DNA from 3 places in the Serratia plymuthica genome. Region 1 is predicted to be linked to each of the others. Evidence: predicted binding sites of a transcription regulator. Region 1 holds the regulator's gene; each other region holds the start of a gene.
The links. The regulator PurR, encoded in region 1, represses purine synthesis genes. The targets are predictions, from matches to a motif close to CANGCAAACGTTTGCNTG.

Region 1 (4,209 bases):
CCAGAGCAGTTGAGCAAAGGCAAAACCGGCCAGGAAAATGCTCAGGCTGGCGCTGATTGCACCGGCGGAAATTTGCAGATCCAGCTGCATGGCGCCAAAGGCGGGCAGATACATGTCGGTGGCCAGGTAACCCAGCATGCTCAGGCCGGCAAGATAGAACATAAAACCAAAGGAATTTCGCATGGTATTTCTCATTAATATTTTATTGTCGCAGGTTTTTAGCGCCGGCAAGTGTATCCGGCTGGATCTCTGCTTGTGAAACGGTAATATTTGCGAAGTGCTGTTAAAAAAATTGAAGGCAAACCATGTGGTCTGAATATTCTCTTGATGTCGTGGACGCGGTCGCCCGCACCGGCAGCTTCAGCGCGGCGGCGCAGGAACTGCACCGGGTGCCTTCGGCGGTGAGCTATACCGTTCGGCAACTGGAACAATGGTTGGCGGTGCCGTTATTTGAACGGCGTCATCGTGATGTAGAACTGACGCCGGCCGGCCTGTTATTTATTCAGGAGGCGCGCGGTGTCATCAAAAAAATGCTCGACACGCGCAGGCAGTGCCAGCAGGTGGCCAATGGTTGGCGCGGCCAATTAAAAATTGCGGTGGATATCATCGTCAAGCCGCAGCGCAGCCGACAGCTGGTGTTGGATTTTTACCGCCATTTCCCCGATGTTGAGCTGCTGATCCAACCGGAAGTGTTTAACGGCGTCTGGGATGCGTTGGTGGACGGCCGCGCCGATATGGCGATCGGCGCTACGCGAGCGGTGCCTGTCGGCGGCGGTTTTGCCTTTCGTGACATGGGCGATATGCGCTGGTTGTGTGTCGCCAGCCCGCAGCATCCATTGGCGGCGTTGGAGGGCCTGCTGAACGACGATCAGCTCCGGCCTTTTCCTTCCCTGTGTCTGGAGGATACCTCGCGCAATCTGCCCAAACGGGTCACCTGGACGCTGGACAACCAGCGGCGGTTGGTGGTGCCGGATTGGGCATCGGCGGTGGATTGCTTGTGCGCTGGCTTGTGTGTCGGCATGATGCCGGCGCATCAGGTGCTGCCGTTGGTACAACGCGGCGAGTTGGTGGCGCTGCAACTGCAACAGCCGTTTCCCGCCAGCCCATGCTGCCTGACCTGGCAGCAGAATACCCCATCGCCGGCGATGGCCTGGTTACTGGACTACCTGGGGGACAGTGAAACCTTGAACCAGGAATGGCTGAGCGAAGTGGCGCCGGAAACCGCCTTGGTTCCCGGCGCTGGCGACTAGCGGCGGTAATCGATAAAGGGGCCGTCGGCGACCGAGCGGCGTTCAACCAGCTTCGGATGCACTTCAATGACCTGCGACTCTTCACGCTTGCTGATGATGCGATCCAGCAGCATGGTGAACGCCATCTCACCCAAACGCTCTTTGGGCTGGTGGATCGTCGTCAGCGCCGGGGTGAAATAGCGCGCGTTGCGCACGTTATCGTAGCCGATGACTGAAATGTCCTGCGGTACTCGCAGCCCCAGTTCATCGGCGGCGCAGATAGCGCCCATCGCCATGATGTCGCCGCCGCAGAATACCGCCGTCGGGCGTTGTTTCTGCGACAATATCTGATGCATGGCCTTGTAGCCGGATTCCGGTTCGAAGTCGCCCTGAACAATCCACTCGTCGCGCACCTCGATATTGGCTTCTTCCATGGCTTTCAAAAAGCCCTGATGGCGGCCGCCGCCGGTATTGCGCGCCAACTGGCCCGGAATGGCGCCAATATCGCGGTGACCACGCTCGATCAGATAGCGGCCGGCCAGATAACCGCCTTCGAAGGCGTTATCGATGATGGTATCGGTAAAATCACCGCGTGCGGCGCCCCAGTCCATGACCACCATGGGGATATTACGGTAATCTTCCAGCATCCCCAGCAATTGATCCGGGTATTCAGAGCACATCACCAGCAGGCCGTCGACGCGTTTTTGCGCCAGCATCGCCAGATAAGCGCGTTGCTTGTCCAGGTTATTGTGCGAATTACACAGGATCAGCGTATAGCCTTTGCTGTAGCAGCTGTTTTCCACCGCCTCGATCACTTCGGCGAAATAGGGCGCTTCGCTGGAGGTGGCCAGCAGGCCAATAGATTTGGTGTGATTGACCTTCAGGCTGCGCGCCACGGCGCTGGGAGAATAGTGCAGCTCTTTGATCGCGGCCCCAACGGCCGCTTTGGTCTCTTCGGCGACGAAACGAGTCTTATTGATGACGTGCGAAACGGTGGTGGTGGAAACGCCAGCGCGTTTGGCCACATCTTTAATCGTTGCCATGTAAAGAATGACTCCTGAACTCACATGTTGCAGCATGTAAGTGTGATGTTAATCGTTTGCCTGCGTAGATCCTTCTTCCAAATAAACGAAGCTGAGTTTTTAGTGTGTTGAAGTCGTCAGCGCTTGGTCAGGAGGGGCATTTTTGCCGGTACGCAGTTGTGAACTGCGAATTTTGTCCCATATTGAGCCAAAGTGGAAGAGGTAATCAGTATTATAAACCGGGAAATGATAACAAGATTTTATTGTCTAACTGTGGGAAAATGGGTTGACGCATTAATTGTGTGCCTTTTACCCTTGGGAAATCCCGTCTGAAAAGGAGTTGTAATGGATACCGATCTGAAAATGTCACTGTTCACGACTGTGTGCGCGCTGGCCGTTATTATTGCTTTTAGCTTCACTGCGGCGTTGAACTGATCCCCGGTTGTAACACAGGCGCAGCTCGCTGCGCCTGTTCGCGTTTTCCTGCCATTACGTCTTCTTGCAAGCCTCCAGCCACACCAATGCCCGGAAATTTCACCTGCGGGTTCGCAAAACTGTTCTCAGAGCGCGGTGAAAGCACAGAAGGCGTCGCTTGCGAGGAGGGCGGCCGGCGGGAGAGCGCCAGCCGCGGAGGATATTATCGAATGGTTTTCGGCGTTACTACACGGCGTGCGCCGATATAGTGGTTTTGCCAGTAGTCGTTGTCCAACTGGCTGATACGGATTTCCTCGCCGGTACGCGGTGACTGAATGAATTTGCCGTTGCCCAGATAGACGCCGACATGATCGGCCATGCCGCGGTTGTTGATGCGGAAGAACACCAGGTCACCGCTTTCCAGTTCGTTTTTCTTGATCGGCGCCGCATCGCGCAGGTGATACATTTCGTTGGCGGTACGCGGCATCTTGATTTTCACGACGTCTTTATAGGCGTAATAAATCAGGCCGCTGCAGTCGAAACCGGTTCTTGGCGAGGTGCCGCCCCAGCGATAAGGTTTGCCCATTTGATCCATCAGCTTGGCCATGGCGGTTTGCTTGGCGTGCTGATAGCGCTTTTTGTGCGCCGGGCTGAGTTTCAATGGCTTATCGTCACGCACCAGTTTGGCGGTGGCCATACCGGCTTCCCGATGGCGGCCATAGCCTTTTTTGTAGCCCTTTTTCGGTGGGGTTACTTTGATTTTGGCTATTTTCTGGGTTGAGTGTTTCGATTTGGCGCTAACGATCTTTTTAGCGGTTTTTTCTGTTTTGGCTTTGGAAACCTTGGCAGTTTTTGGCGTAGCAGTGACTTTCACTTTTTTGCTGGCCTTTGCCGCTTTCTTTTTCTTGCGGTCATCCGGACGAGCTTCATTAACGTGGCTTTTGCGCTGCTCGGCGGCAACACGCGCCTGTGGCGCAGCGTGCGCCAGATTTAAGAATAGCTGTGTAAACAACAGCACAAAAAGCGTAAGAATTAAACGCATGTCGACGTTACCAACCTTGGCCCCGGAACAGATATCGAAAGAATGACAGTATTCCCCAATTTCGCCATATAAAACAGCGAAGAACTCATAAATGATAATCCATATTGTGAGAAAACGTTAACGACAATTTTTTTGCTGAAAAATCAATCCATTGATGTATAAAAAATCGCCTTTTGCCGCTGCGGGAATTATTAAATGGGGCTGTGCGGCGGAAAAATATATTAGTGAAATGGTCGGATTAAAAATGTTATTCTGAGCGTATGTTTTAACCGGAATGGCCTGGCCGGTGAGACGCGATTGGCAACGGGGAAATGCCCTTGCAAAAGATGGCGTTTTCTTGCGACTGTTCCAGCCGCTACAATAGCCAGTGTGATGCATGTTGTAGCCATGAGATGTGGCTTGAGGAAGCGATAAATGACGACGATTGAAAAAATTCAACAGCAGATCGGTGAGAACCCTATTCTGCTGTACATGAAAGGTTCACCGAAATTGCCAAACTGCG
Region 2 (4,209 bases), 2.4 Mb from region 1:
ACTCGGCGCGGTTGGCGTTCAGCTTGCGGCGTACCGACTTACGGCGCGCCTGCTGGCCCGGCATGATGAAGGTACGGCCGACATAGCGGTTCTTCACAAAGCCCTGGCGATACGGCTTATCCAGAATACGCGCGATTTCCAATGCGATATCGCAGGACGTTTCCGGGATCGGGATCACCACGTCGATGTCCAAATCTTCCCACTCGCGAGCAATCTTCTCGCCCAGCTTCTGCCCCATGCGCACACGGGCGCTGTAGACCGAAATCTTGTCCATAAAGGAGTCTGGACGGGCAAAGTAGACGTATTCGAACAGGCACGGGTTGGTTTTCGGGTTCTCTGCGCACTGGCGGGTGAACAGTTGGCCTTTCTCGGTGATGTACACCGCTTCGCCCGGCGCCACGTCGCGCAAGAACTCAAAGCCCAGTGTATCCAGCGCCACGCTCTCGGAAGCCACCATATACTCGCAGCGACCGTCTTCAAGCTGACGTTTGCCGATCACCAGCGGGCGAATGCCGTTCGGGTCGCGGAACGCCAGCAGACCGTGGCCGATGATCATCGCCACGCAGGCATAGGCACCGCGCAGCTGCTGATGCATGGCGGCAACGGCGGTAAAGATGTTGTCTGACTCCAGCGGATAGTCCTGGAAGCGGTCCAGCTCACTGGCCAGAACGTTCAGCAGGATTTCGGAGTCGGAGGTGGTGTTGACATGGCGGCGACCGCTTTCAAACAGCTTTTGGCGCAGCTCATGGGCGTTGGTCAGGTTGCCGTTGTGGGCCAACGTAAGGCCGAACGGCGAGTTTACATAGAATGGTTGAGCCTCTGAGGCACTGGAGCTGCCAGCCGTCGGGTAGCGCACATGGCCAATACCCATGTTGCCCTGCAAGCGCTGCATATGGCGTGCCTCAAACACATCCTTCACCAGACCATTTGCCTTACGCAAACGGAACCCGTTATGGGCATCTATGGTGACGATGCCTGCGGCATCCTGGCCACGGTGCTGAAGCACCATCAACGCATCATAAATCGACTGGTTTACCGGCATAAAACCGGCGATACCGACAATACCGCACATGTTGTCTTTTCCTCATCAGCGCTACCGCCCCGGTAAATGGGTCGGTAAGAAACTCGACGTGCTCTGCAGGTAGTCAAAGAACCACCTGATGATATAACTGAACTGGGGAATGAGCTGTGACTGCTTCCAGTCGTCACTTTGCGAGAAGCCGGTAAAGGTATCCAGGAAAAACAGTATCGCCGAAACGATCAACACGCCGCGCAGTGCGCCGAAACAGACGCCCAGCACCCGGTCGGTGCCTGATAACCCGGTTTTCTCTACCAGTGAGCTAATCACATAGTTGACAATAGCTCCTACGATCAAGGTCGCGATAAACAAGATGGCAATCGCGATGCCGTTTCGCACCAGTTCATCTTCAAAACGAGTGAAGTAGACCGCAAGGTAAGAGTAGAAATGGCTGGCAACAAAAAACGCACATCCCCATGTCACAAGTGACAATGCTTCGCGAACAAACCCTCGGATCAGGCTCACCAGAGCCGAAAACCCAATCACCGCTATAATGACGTAATCAATCCAGACCATGAACTATTCCAATAATGAATCGCCCCTGCCCCCTTCATCTTTCAAACCGCATCTGCGTCGGCTGCCTTCACTCACCCCAGTGACTTGGTTGACCAAGCTCCGGGGATTCGTTCAGTTGCCGCCTTGATGCGACATGAAATTTATCGGGTGATCCAATTCGCGGCGAATTCTAACAGAAAAAGAAAACGTTTGCGTAGGGGATTTCCCAGCACGCAACAAATAAAAAACGGCGATAAAAAAATTCTCAATCGCCGCGCCTACATAGGCCATTTGGCCTGTGAAAGGCACATTTTCAATAGTGATTATACCAGCACTCATCGATTCAGGGGCACAGCATGCTGTGCCCCAATCCTGTCAATGTGCGCCGTAGGGCTTCACCTGGCCGCTCAAACCGCTGATGGAGTTCAGCGCAGACAGTGAAGACTGCAACTTCTGTTTTGACGCGTCCGGGCCAACGTAGATCCGGGTGATTTGCCCCTGTACCGGCGTTGACGGCACGGTGAAGGCGCGATAGCCGGATAACCTGAGCGACGCCACGACCTCATTCACCTTGGCGGCGTTCTTCAGTGCACCCAGTTGTACTACATAAGCCTGCCCTGCCGGCGCTTTCTCTTCCGCAGCCGGTTTCGGCTCCGGTTTAGGTTCTGGCTTCGGCTCAGGTTTGGGTTCCGGTTTAACTTCCGGGACAACCTCAGGCTTAGGTTGGGCGACCGGTTTCGGCTGCTGCACCGGTTTTGGCTGCTGCACCGGTTTCGGCTTCACTTCCACCGGCTTGGTTTCGACCGGCTTCGGCTTCGGTTGCTGTGCCGGGCGAGTTTCCACCGGCGGCGCAACCTGCACCGGCTGTTGAGCCGTCTGGCGCGCTGCCTGCTGCGAGGCCGCTTCGTTGGCCGCCTGCTGCTCAACCAACGCGCCCGCCCCTTCCGGCGGTTGCGCCGGCAAAGACTGGGTTACCGGCGGCACCGCGTCGTTCTCCTCCACATCACCCGGTTTTGGCACCAGGGGAATGGCCGCGAACTCATCCTCGTAATGTTTCTTTTTTCCATCCAGCAGCCCTGGCAGGATAATGACCCCCAGTGCGACCAGAATGACGGTTCCTACCAATCGGTTTTGAAATTTGCTTGCCACTCACACTCCCCGCATCTCGTCTAACGCCGCCATCACGTGCGCAACGGTGTGGAACGATCCACAGACGATCACAATATCCTGAATATCAGCGTCCTGCATAGCCTGACGCCAGGCAGTTTCGACATCGGCAAACTGCCGCGGTTCCGTCAAATGTTGCGCCAGCAATTCGACGCCGGCACCGCGCGGCCCTTCCAGCGGCGCGCAATACCATTCATCCACCTGCTCGCTCAGGCAAGCCAGCGTGCCGGCGATGTCTTTATCCGACAGCATGCCCACCACGGCGCGCACCTTGCCGCCCTTGCGCGGCAGCTTCGCCAAACGCCCGGCCAGATAGCCTGCGGCGTGCGGGTTATGCGCCACGTCGAGGATCAGCATCGGATCCTGTCGCACAATCTGGAAACGTCCAGGCAGCGTCGCCTGCTGCAGGCCGGTGAAGATCGCCCGCTCATCGATTTCCAACGAGGAATAATGCAACGCCGCCAGCGCGGTCGCAGCATTGGCTAGCGGGACGTTGGGCATCGGCAGGTCGGTCAGCAGCGTGCCGCCGCCTTCCCACTGCCAGCGTTCGCCCTGTTCGCTGAAAGTCCAGGCTTCGCCACGACGATACAGTGCCGCGCCCAGTTTTTCCGCCACCTCGCGGATGGTGTCAGGCATATCCGGCTCGCCTACCACCGCCGGCTTGCCGCCGCGGAAAATTCCGGCCTTCTCGCGGCCGATGCTTTCGCGATCGTTGCCCAGCCAGTCGGTATGATCCAGCGCGATGCTGGTGACCACAGCCACGCTCGGATCGACGATGTTGGTCGCATCCAGGCGGCCGCCAAGGCCAACTTCCAGGATCACCACGTCAAGCTTAGCCTGTTTGAACAGTTGCAGCGCCGACAGGGTGCCAAATTCGAAATAGGTCAGTGAGGTTTCACCCCGGCCCGCCTCAATGGCGGCGAACGAGCGGCTGTGCTCCGCCTCGCTCAACTCATCGCCCTGAATGCGTACCCGCTCGGTATAACGCACCAGGTGCGGCGAGCTGTAAACGCCAACGCGCAGACCGGCCGCCATCAGAATGGCTTCCAGCGTTCGGCAAGTCGTGCCCTTGCCGTTGGTGCCGGCAACGGTGAACACCGTCGGTGCGGGAGTGAGCAAATCAAGATGCGCCGCAACGCGCTGTACGCGTTCCAGGCCAAGCTCGACAGCCTGGCTGTGCAGACGTTCGAGATAATAAAGCCACGAGCTCAAGGGCGACGTGGCTTGGGGAATTTGGTGGTTTTGCATGAGTCCCATCACTGATTGGGTTCATTGATCCATCAGGGCACCCCCTCACCGCGGTAAAGGCGATGCTCTCCGTAACACCCGTCACCTTTCAAGCCACAGCGGGATGACTGCAACGTGAAATTCATAGGGCATATCAGCCGGCACTTAGCCACAAAATGGCGGCTGAACCCCGCGCGGGCTTACGCCTGCACGGGGGACTTTTTTGCCTCAGGCGTCGACCT
Region 3 (4,209 bases), 1.1 Mb from region 1:
GTTGCGCAAATCGGTGATATACCCGTCATCTCGCAAGCCGCAGCGTTGTTGCCTGCGCGCCCTCACCCCAGTCACTGACCTAAGTAAGATCCTGGGGACTCCTGCGTTTGCCGCCTGGCTGCAACTTGAAAGCCATAGGGTATAAATTAATGCCCACCGTTATTGTTATAATATAACAAAGCCCAATTTACCACAGAGCCTGCGCGGTCTAGCCGCTGCTGACTCGCTAAAAGAGATATGTTATAAGGTCGGTCTGAATGTTCACTCGCTCTACGTGACGTCTCACTTCATCTTGTTAGGACTAAAACTATGGTTACTTTCCACACGAATCACGGCGACATCGTTATCAACACCTTTGCTGACAAAGCGCCGGTTACCGTTGAAAACTTCCTGAACTACTGCCGTGCAGGTTTCTACGACAACACTATCTTCCACCGTGTTATCAATGGCTTCATGATTCAGGGCGGCGGTTTCGAGCCTGGCATGAACCAGAAAGACACCAAAGCGACCATCAAGAACGAAGCCAACAACGGTCTGAAAAACACCGTGGGCACCCTGGCGATGGCGCGTACCAACGATCCGCACTCCGCTACCGCTCAGTTCTTCATCAACGTGGCTGACAACGACTTCCTGAACTTCCGCGCCGAGAACGCGCAAGGTTGGGGTTACTGCGTATTTGCCGAAGTGGTTGAAGGCATGGACGTGGTCAACAAGATCAAAGCCGTGAAAACTGGCCGCAGCGGCATGCACCAGGACGTTCCGGTAGAAGACGTCATCGTCACCAGCGTTACCGTCAGCGAGTAATCGCGGCTGCATGAACACGCTGTTCATCGCGGATCTGCACTTATGCGCACAGGAACCGGCAATCACTGCCGGTTTTCTGCGTTTTTTGCGGCACGATGCGATCCACGCCGAAGCCCTGTACATTCTTGGCGATCTGTTCGAAGCCTGGATCGGCGATGACGATCCCGAGCCGCTGCATGCGGAGATTGCCGCTGCGCTGAAGACGCTGCAACAAGCCGGCGTGCCCTGCTACTTTATTCAGGGTAACCGCGATTTCCTGCTCGGCAAGCGCTTTGCCCGCGCCAGCGGCATGCATCTGCTGCCGGAAGAGAAAGTGCTGGAGCTGTACGGCCGCAAAATCCTGATCCTGCACGGCGACACGCTGTGTACCGACGATCGGGCCTACCAGCAGTTCCGCCGCAAGGTGCACAACCCGTTAATCCAGAAGCTGTTTTTGGCCATGCCCCTGCGCTGGCGCCTGAAGATCGCCGCCAAGATGCGCGCTCGCAGCCGGCAGAGCAATCAGGGCAAATCGCAAGCCATTATGGACGTCAACCCGCAGGCGGTGGAGCAGGCGATGCTGAGCCATAACGTGCATTGGATGATCCACGGCCATACCCACCGCCCGGCGATGCACGAGCTGAAACTGAGCAACGGCAAGGCCCACCGCGTGGTACTGGGTGCCTGGCACGCTGAAGGTTCGATGATCAAAGTCAGCGCCGACGCCGTCGAACTGATCCAATTTCCTTTCTAACCCCCTGACTTGCCACGCGAGTAAAAAATTCGCGTTTGCGACGGTGAAAACCGGCGACGCAACCGTTTTCCTCGCCGTGCGCTCATGGTATGATCTGCGCCCTCATTCGGCCTCCCGCCGCAGGCAACCGGCCGTCGTTTGTACACTTACAGGAGCCTTACACCCATGGGAGCCAACGCCGCTTCAGCCGCCAACGCTGGGGTTAAAATCGCAATTGTAATGGGATCGAAAAGTGACTGGGCCACCATGCAGTTCGCGGCCGAAATCCTGACCCAACTCGATGTCCCGTTCCATGTCGAAGTCGTTTCCGCTCATCGCACGCCAGACAAGCTGTTCAGCTTCGCCGAACAGGCCGGCGCCAATGGCTTTGACGTGATCATTGCCGGTGCGGGCGGTGCTGCGCACCTGCCGGGCATGCTGGCGGCGAAAACGCTGGTTCCGGTGCTGGGTGTTCCGGTACAAAGCGCCGCGCTGAGCGGTGTAGACAGCCTGTATTCTATCGTGCAAATGCCGCGCGGCATTCCGGTCGGCACTCTGGCGATCGGCAAAGCCGGTGCGGCCAACGCCGCGCTGCTGGCGGCGCAAATTCTGGCGCTGCACGACACCGCGCTGGCACAACGTCTGGCCGACTGGCGCCAGGCGCAGACCGAAGACGTGCTGAACAACCCGGATCCGCGGGAGGAAGCATGAAGCCGGTTTGCGTACTGGGCAACGGCCAACTGGGGCGCATGCTGCGCCAGGCCGGTGAACCGCTGGGCATCGCCGTTTATCCGGTCGGCCTCGACGCCGAGCCGGAAGCGGTGCCCTATCAAAACAGCGTGATCACCGCCGAAATCGAACGCTGGCCGGAAACCGCGCTGACGCGTGAACTGGCGACCCACAACAGCTTCGTCAATCGCGATATTTTCCCCCGTCTGGCGGACCGCCTGACGCAAAAACAGCTGCTCGATCAGCTCGGCCTGGCCACCGCGCCGTGGCAATTGCTGGCCGATGCCGCCGAATGGCCGCAGGTGTTCGCCACCCTGGGTGAACTGGCGATCGTCAAACGCCGCGTCGGCGGTTACGACGGCCGCGGCCAATGGCGCTTGCGCCCGGGCCAGGAAGCGGAACTGCCGGCGGATGCCTACGGCGAGTGCATCGTCGAGCAGGGGATTAACTTCTCCGGCGAGGTTTCGCTGGTGGGCGCGCGCGGGCACGACGGCAAGTCGGTGTTCTATCCGCTGACCCATAATCTGCATGAAGAAGGCATTCTGCGCACCAGCGTGGCGCTGCCCGAACCTGATCCGGCCCTGCAACGGCAGGCAGAACAGATGCTGGCGGCGATCCTCGACGAGTTGAACTACGTCGGTGTAATGGCGATGGAATGCTTTATCGTTGGCGACAGCCTGCTGATTAACGAGCTGGCGCCACGGGTGCACAACAGCGGCCACTGGACGCAAAACGGCGCTTCCATCAGCCAGTTCGAGCTGCACCTGCGCGCTATTCTCGCCCTGCCGCTGCCGAAACCGGTGGTAAGCACACCGTCGGTGATGGTCAACCTGATCGGCACCGCCGTGAATCAACAGTGGCTGGCGCTGCCGTTGGTGCATTTGCACTGGTACGAGAAAGAGGTGCGCGAAGGCCGCAAGGTCGGCCACCTCAACCTGAACGATCCGAGCGCCGCCGCGCTGCAACAGGCGTTGCAGGCACTGGCGCCGCTGCTGCCGGCCGAATACCAAAGTGGACTGGCCTGGGCACAGCAAAAGCTGGCTTAGCATTACGCCGCGCCAAAAACAAAGGGTTCAACTCGATGAGTTGAACCCTTTTTACTGCCGATGAAAAGCTAATCACGCCGTACCCTAAATAATTGGCGTTGCATCGCGGCGGCAAGCTTGTAAGCCCCTGGAGCATAGATAACTATGTGACTGGGGCTCGCAAGCGCAGCCAACAAAGAGGCAGCTTCAAGTATGACGGGTATAGCCCTGCGGATTTTTGCTCTGCCAGTTCCAGGTATCGCGCATCATCTCATCGAGCCCGCGTTGCACTTCCCAGCCCAGTTCCCGTTTAGCCAGGCTGACATCGGCCCAGAAAGCGGGCAAATCCCCGGCACGGCGCGGTAAAATCCGATAAGGCACGGCAACGCCGGCGGCTTTCTCGAACGCATGCACCATCTCCAGCACCGAATGCCCTACCCCGGAACCCAGGTTATAAGCTTTAAAACCGGCGATCTGTTTTAGGTGATCCATCGCCGCCAGGTGGCCCTGCGCCAGATCCATCACGTGAATATAATCGCGCACGCCGGTTCCGTCTTTGGTGGGATAGTCCCCGCCGAACACGCTCAGATGATCCCGCTTGCCGACGGCCACCTGAGCAATATAAGGCAACAGATTATTCGGGATGCCGCTGGGGTCTTCCCCCATCAATCCGGACTCATGGGCGCCCACCGGGTTGAAGTAGCGCAGAGAGACAATGGAAAAGGCCGGTTCCGCTCTGGCGAAATCCTGCAGGACCTGCTCCACCATCCACTTGGAGGTGCCGTAAGGGCTGGTCGTGCCGCCAATAGGCATGTCTTCGCGGTAAGGCACCGGCGTCTCTTCACCGTACACCGTCGCCGAAGAGCTGAAGATAAACTGATGAACTCCGGCTTCGCGCATGGCTTCCAGCAATACTAGCGTGCCCGCTACGTTGTTCTG

Region 2: cvpA (colicin V production protein) is a predicted target of PurR. The motif match lies at 1,773-1,790, and genes of this name have one in related genera.
Region 3: purE (5-(carboxyamino)imidazole ribonucleotide mutase) is a predicted target of PurR. The motif match lies at 1,593-1,610, and genes of this name have one in related genera.

What each region holds. Positions count from the first base shown of each region.
Region 1 is NZ_CP068771.1:2,022,822-2,027,030, forward strand. It holds gene punC (purine nucleoside transporter PunC) at 1-183, opposite strand, end outside; gene punR (DNA-binding transcriptional activator PunR) at 306-1,250, shown strand; gene purR (HTH-type transcriptional repressor PurR) at 1,247-2,272, opposite strand; gene JK621_RS09670 (YnhF family membrane protein) at 2,597-2,686, shown strand; gene JK621_RS09675 (C40 family peptidase) at 2,889-3,707, opposite strand; gene JK621_RS09680 (Grx4 family monothiol glutaredoxin) at 4,122-4,209, shown strand, end outside.
Region 2 is NZ_CP068771.1:5,101,792-5,106,000, reverse strand. It holds gene purF (amidophosphoribosyltransferase) at 1-1,072, opposite strand, end outside; gene cvpA (colicin V production protein) at 1,094-1,594, opposite strand; gene dedD (cell division protein DedD) at 1,949-2,722, opposite strand; gene folC (bifunctional tetrahydrofolate synthase/dihydrofolate synthase) at 2,723-3,988, opposite strand; gene accD (acetyl-CoA carboxylase, carboxyltransferase subunit beta) at 4,196-4,209, opposite strand, start outside.
Region 3 is NZ_CP068771.1:929,681-933,889, reverse strand. It holds gene ppiB (peptidylprolyl isomerase B) at 310-804, shown strand; gene JK621_RS04385 (UDP-2,3-diacylglucosamine diphosphatase) at 815-1,537, shown strand; gene purE (5-(carboxyamino)imidazole ribonucleotide mutase) at 1,703-2,227, shown strand; gene purK (5-(carboxyamino)imidazole ribonucleotide synthase) at 2,224-3,291, shown strand; gene galE (UDP-glucose 4-epimerase GalE) at 3,478-4,209, opposite strand, start outside.